3 regions of the Allocoprobacillus halotolerans genome follow, and region 2 is predicted to be linked to each of the others. Evidence: predicted binding sites of a transcription regulator. Region 2 holds the regulator's gene; each other region holds the start of a gene.
What was found. The regulator HrcA, encoded in region 2, represses chaperone genes, less so after heat shock. The targets are predictions, from matches to a motif close to TTTTAGCACTNNNNNNNNNNNAGTGCTAAAA.
Positions count from the first base shown of each region.

Region 1 (2,284 bases), 370 kb from region 2:
CATGTCAATTGTCATTTTTTCTCTATCTGAAACCATATATGGAGAAACATAACCTTTATCATATTGCATACCTTCAGCAACTTCTAATTCTGTATCAAAGCTATTTGATTCATCAACACTGATGACACCATCTCTACCCACTTTTTCCATTGCTTGAGCGATATATTGACCAATTTCTTTATCTCCAGAAGAAATCGTTGCAACACTTTCAATATCATTGCTTGTTTCTACTTTATGAGATTTATCTAAAATATATTTTGCAACTTCTTTGCTTGCATAATCAATACCTTCACGCATTAAAACTGGGTTTGCACCTTTTTCAACAGCTTTTAAACCGTTTTGAATCATGCTTTGAGCTAAGATTGTAGCTGTTGTTGTTCCATCACCTGCAACATCATTTGTTTTGTTGGCAACTTCATACACAAGTTTAGCTCCCATATTTTCAAAAGCATCTTCTAATTCGATCTCTTTAGCAATAGATACACCATCATTTGTAATTAAAGGTGAACCATAACCTTTATCCAATACAACATTACGTCCTTTAGGACCAATTGTTACTTTCACTGCATCTGCAAGGGTATTGACACCACTTAACATTGCATCTCTGACATCTTTAGAAAAACGAATTTCTTTACTCATTTTTTATTCCTCCTATTCAACAATAGCTAAAATATCTTCTTCTTCTAAGATCATATATTCATCATCATTATCTTTAAATTTTGTTCCAGAGTATTCTTTAAAAATAACTGTCATGCCTGCTTTTAAATGATCATCACATTTAGGTCCAACAGATACAACAGTTGCTTGATTACTGGCTTGTTCCTTTGGACTCGTTAAAATAATACCACTTGCTGTTTGTGTTTCAGCTTTTTCTTTTTTAATATCACATAATCATGTAATGGTTTTAACATTTATATTCCTCCTTATTTTAGCACTCATATATCTTGTTTGCTAACAACTTCTATTATAACCTGATATATGAACTCATTATGAACTTTTAGCACTTTTATAAATGTAGTGCTAAAATCATTAAATTATATGAAAATCATTTTTGTTTAGACTTCTTTTTGTTATAATTGATTCATAAAGACAAACTATTAAATGTCAATAATTAATTTAAAAAAATGATTTTAATAGTGTTTGTCCTGATTTAGAGGAGCAATCCGATGTTCTTTGATGTTTTTAGTGGATTTTTGGGTGCACTAAAAACAACTTCTCAAAACTCAGTGTTTGAAAGCTCTTACATTTTAGGTTTTCTTTGTTTTTAAGCTACTGATTCCGTTGCTTCGTTCCTATAAACAAAGCGATGGATTTCACCATTGATATCAGAATACTGATAAATCTGTTTTCTGGTATTCTTTGGAAAATCTAAAGATATTGAATTGAAGAACGTATTTCGGGTTTCTTCTGGTAATCGCATGATATTTTCATGCATGATTATAAAACTGCTTTCGTTTTTCATGATTGAATAGATATATCTGGCAATGCGATTGGCAACTGCAATGACCGCTAATTTATGACGCTTTTTATTTCCGTTCTTCACTCTTTCAAATAAGTGTTTAAGAACAGGATTATGTCGTCTGGCAAATTCGGCAATCATGTAAAGAGCGTGTCTCAGGTATTTTGAGCCTTTCTTGGAAATCTTGCCCATGATTTCCACAGACTTGCCAGAACGCTTGTTACGTGGTGATGAACCACTGTAAGAGACATAATGATCAGCATTTTTGAATCTGAAGATGTCTCCGGTTTCAGCGATGATAACAGCGGCAGTCAAAGGACCACAGCCAGTGATGGTCAACAGCAGACTGTAAACATTAAAAGTGGCAGCAAGCTTTCTGATATCTTTTTCAATCAGTTTCAATTGTGTACGAATATGGATGATGCTTTCAACAGTGTTGGAAATAACATATCTCATATGATCGGATACATGTGGAACCAGTGTATCCTGAGCATAATTGAAAAGCTTATCAATCTTATCCATACTGCAGCGATGTTTAGTTGCTTCGTAAACAAGATGAAACACTTCATTTTTGGAAGCATTTATGATATCATGCGAAGTAGGATATTGAGATAAGACAGCCAGGAAAGCAGCTGATTTAGGTTCAAAAACATACTGAAGTTCAGGGAAATAACAATCACAAAGGGCAATGAGACGGTTAGTTTCCTGAGAATAGAGTTTTTTAATCTGATAGTGTCTGTGAACGAGAGCCTTAAGATCTTGATATCCGTTTTTGTTTTCAAAAACAGAATCTGAAACATATTTGACCTGATCATCAGTACCGAT
Region 1 covers NZ_CP101620.1:2,592,161-2,594,444, reverse strand. The annotation lists gene groL (chaperonin GroEL) at 1-639, opposite strand, end outside; gene NMU03_RS15365 (co-chaperone GroES) at 652-840, opposite strand; gene NMU03_RS15360 (IS110 family RNA-guided transposase) at 1,265-2,284, opposite strand, start outside.
Region 1: a site for HrcA is predicted at 996-1,026, ahead of NMU03_RS15365 (co-chaperone GroES). Genes of this name have one in related genera too.

Region 2 (2,284 bases):
CAATTTTATGATTTTGTAAAACCTCTAAAAAGAAAGTATAGATATTTTGTGATAGGGAATCATATTACATTTTATTATGTAGACGTGAAAACAAAAATTGTGGTTATATATAGAATCATATACAGAAAAAGAAATATGTCTTATATATAAAATATCTGAGGATATTGTTTAGAAATCAATTGTTTAAATAATATTTTAATAGATTTTTTGGGTGAACAGACTTAGGTCTGTTTTTTCTTTGATTTTTAGCACAAAAGTGTTGACAGTGCTAAAAAGATGAGTATAATGTAATTAGCACAAAGGGAAAAGGAGTGCTAAAGGAGGTTGAGATATGCTGACAGCTAGACAATTACTGATTTTAAAATGTATAGTTGAAGAATTCGTGGAAACGGCTGAACCAGTAGGATCAAAAACCTTGATGACAAAATATCAGCTTCCTTATTCAAGTGCGACAATTAGAAATGAAATGTCATTCCTTGAAGAACATGGATATCTTGAAAAAACACATACATCATCAGGACGTGTTCCTTCCACAGATGGGTATCGCTTCTATGTTGATACATTAATGCAACCCAATGTAGATGATGAAGTGAAGAATCAAGTGTCAATGATTTTAGGCAATCGACATCGTTCACTTAATGAGATTATTAAAGAAAGCTGTCAAATTTTAAGTCAGCTCACTCATTTAACAACTGTGGCATTGGGGCCTAACGCGATTTATGAACATTTACAGAATATTACACTTGTTCCATTGTCTGAACATACTGTAACAGCAATTATTGTGACAGATAAAGGGCATGTTGAAAATCGTAATTTCAATATTAAAAATAATGCCTATATGGAAGACTTGACAAGTTGTGTCAATGTAATGAATGAATTGTTAGATGGGACTCCAATTAATCAGGTTGCCTTTCGTTTAGAAAGAGATGTCAAACCAATATTGAGTGCACGCATTAAGGAGCATGAGGTTTTGTTTAATGCTTTTTTAGAGGCATTTATGAAGTTTGCGAACAATAATGTTTACTTCTCAGGTAAGGAAAACTTATTGTATCAACCAGAATATGATGATGTGAATAAATTACGTCGTTTGGTTAGTGCCTTTGAAAATTCGCAATCTTGGAAAAGTTTAGAACCGATTGCTTTGGAAGATGGTGTGACAGTAAGAATTGGGAATGATTCCCCAATTCAGGATTTAAATGATGTGTCCGTTATTTCGGCTTCATTTAAAACAGGGAATAAGTCTAAAGGATCTATTTCAGTCATTGGGCCGACACGTATGCCTTATGAAAGAGTTGTTTCTTTAGTTGAGTATATTTCAAAGAGCTTAGAAGAAGTTCTTGTTGATTACGATGATAAAGATGATGAATAGAGGTGAAATAATGGCAAAAGAAAAAGAAACTGCACAAGAAGAAATGAAAGAAGAAGTTGTTGAAGAAACAACAGAAGATGTTGAAGTGCAAAAAGAAGAAAATTTACAACAACAAATGAAAAAATTGGAAGAAGAAGTTAATAACTGGAAAACGGATTACTACAAAGTTTTTGCAGATATGGAAAACTTAAAAAGACGTTTAGAAAAAGAGCATCAAAATTCATTGAAGTTCATGATGCAATCGTTTATTGAAGAATTGCTTCCAGTTGTGGATAATTTTGAACGTTCATTGAATGTTCAAAATCCAAGTGATGAAATTCAAACTTTCTTGAAAGGTTATCAAATGATTTTTGATCAATTGATGGCTATTTTAAAGAAAAATGGTGTAGAAGTGATTGAGGCACAAGGTCAAGAGTTTGATCCAAATCTACATCAGGCAGTGATGACAACACAGGATGAAAATTATGATCATAATGTAGTTGTTGAAGAACTTCAAAAAGGTTACAAATTGAAAGATCGCGTTATTCGTGCATCTTTAGTCAAAGTGAATGAATAAAATTTAGGAGGATGATTATTATGGGTAATAAAATTATTGGTATTGATTTAGGAACAACAAATTCATGTGTCAGTGTCATGGAAAATGGAGAAGCAAAAGTTATTGCGAACCCTGAAGGTTCAAGAACTACTCCATCTGTTGTTGCCTTTAAAAATGGAGAAATTATTGTTGGTGAAGCTGCAAAACGTCAAGCAGTTACTAACAAAGAAACTGTTATGTCTATTAAAAGACATATGGGTACAGGTTACAAAGAACAGGTGAATGGTAAAGAATATACACCTCAAGAAATTTCAGCAATGATTTTACAAAATTTAAAAGCAACAGCTGAAGCTTATTTAGGTGAATCTGTGAATCGTGCC
Region 2 covers NZ_CP101620.1:2,222,608-2,224,891, forward strand. The annotation lists gene hrcA (heat-inducible transcriptional repressor HrcA) at 332-1,369, shown strand; gene grpE (nucleotide exchange factor GrpE) at 1,380-1,925, shown strand; gene dnaK (molecular chaperone DnaK) at 1,946-2,284, shown strand, end outside.

Region 3 (2,284 bases), 330 kb from region 2:
GTAAGCATCAAATTTTTAAGGAACAGTATTATTATTTTTCTATCTTTGCCTTTGATGAAAGTGTTATAACTTTAACTGATTGTCATTATCCATTACAGCACTATCATTTAAAAAGAAATGATCCACTATGTGTATCTAATCAAATGAATGGCGAATATGCTTATATTGAAAATAGTCAAACCATACTTTTCATTCAATCTCGATCATAAAGGAGGAAGGAAATATGTATCAAATAGTTTCAGATGGTTCATGTGATTTAGAACAATCACTTGTTGAAAAATATCATATTCAGGTTGTACCATTTTATATTACGGTTGATGGTGTTCACCATCAAAAAGAAAAAAGATATTGAAGTGCATGCTTTTTATCAATACATGGTTGATCATAAAGATGTCTTTCCTAAAACATCCATGCCTTCCATTGAAGATTACATACAGACATTTACTAAAATTTTAGATCAACAAGAAGATATTATTTGCATTTGTATTACAACAAAATTTTCTGGTTCATATAATAGTGCCATGAATGCCAAAATGATGCTAGAAGACAAATACCCAGAACGTCGTATCACAATTATCGATGCAACTGTAAATACTGTTTTACAAGGATTATTAGTGATTGAAGCTGCTAAAATGAAAGAAAACGGTCTTGTTTATGATGAAGTTATACAAAAAATCGAAGAAATCAAAACAACAGGACGTATTTTCTTTACTGTAGGTAATTTTGAATATTTGATTCATGGTGGTAGAATTGGAAAAGTTGCAGGTGTAGCAGCAAAAACATTGGGCATTCGTCCCTTGATTGTTCTTCATGATGGTGAAATCTTTGCGGTGGGTGTCACACGTGGTCGAGAAAAATCTAAACAGAAAGTATTAGAAAAAACAATTCAATATTTTAAAGACAATCAACTTTCTCCTTGTGATTATCGTTTTTGTGTTGGCTATGGTTATGATCGTGTAGAAGGAGAAGTATTCAAAGAAAAGTTACAGACAGCTTTATTGCAAGCTTTTCCTGATTATGATGTGCCTATTTTGATTCAACAAATTGGTGCTACCATTGGTGTGCATACTGGACCTTATCCAATTGGAGTCGGTATATTAAAAAATATGATCTTTAGGAATAATTCCTAAAGATTTTTTGTATAGTTTTCAAAAAACGAAACAAGCTAAAAAAGAAATATAATTTTAGCACTTTATTGTTGACAGTGCTAAAAAACGTGCTATACTATAGTTAGCACTTGAGTATAAAGAGTGCTAAAGGAGTGATCGATATGAATATTGAAAAATGGACAACAGCCATGCAAGAAGCTATGCAAAAGGCAATGCAACAAGCTTTAGGTATGTCTTGTCAAGTTGTTGATGTGGAAGATTTTCTTTTGGCTTTATTAGAAGATACAAGTGGTATCTTCTATCGTGTACTTTCTAAAGCAAATGTAAATATTCAGCAGTTAACAACATTTTTAAGAAATAAACAACAACAAAAATCAAGAGTCAATGGTATTGATGAAAGTCAAATGAGAATTTCATATGATTTAAATCAATTATTCATCAAAGCTCAAAAAGTGATGAGTGACTATAAAGATGAATATACAAGTGTTGAACATTTGATTATGGCAATGTTTGAAGTGCAATCAAGTTTTATTCAAGATATGATTCGCCAATATCATTTAAATAAAAAAGAAATTGAAAAGATTATTAAAGAAATGCGAGGTGGCAATATGGTCGATAATCCACAACCAGAAAATCAATATGAAGTTTTAACAAAATATGGTAGAGATCTAATTCAAGATGTAAAAGATGGAAAATTAGATCCAGTTATTGGACGTGATGAAGAAATTAGACGTGTCATTCAAATTCTTTCACGTAAAACAAAAAACAATCCTATTTTAATCGGTGAACCAGGTGTAGGGAAAACAGCTATTGTTGAAGGTTTGGCATGGCGTATCTTTAAAAATGATGTGCCTGTCAGCTTACAAAATAAAACATTGTATGAACTTGATTTAGGCGCATTAGTCGCTGGAGCAAAATATCGTGGTGAATTTGAAGAAAGATTAAAAGCAGTTTTAAATGAAATTAAAAAATCTGAAGGAAATATCATCTTATTTATTGATGAAATTCATCAATTGGTTGGTGCTGGAAAAACAGATGGTGCTATGGATGCAGCAAACTTATTAAAACCAATGTTAGCACGTGGAGAATTGCATTGTATTGGAGCCACAACTTTAGATGAATATCGTATGTATATTGAAAAAGATGCTGCTTTAGAAAGACGTTTCCAAAAAGTT
Region 3 covers NZ_CP101620.1:2,554,456-2,556,739, reverse strand. The annotation lists gene NMU03_RS15165 (thiamine diphosphokinase) at 1-209, shown strand, start outside; gene NMU03_RS15160 (DegV family protein) at 224-352, shown strand; gene NMU03_RS15155 (DegV family protein) at 354-1,130, shown strand; gene NMU03_RS15150 (ATP-dependent Clp protease ATP-binding subunit) at 1,271-2,284, shown strand, end outside.
Region 3: a site for HrcA is predicted at 1,183-1,213, ahead of NMU03_RS15150 (ATP-dependent Clp protease ATP-binding subunit). Genes of this name have one in related genera too.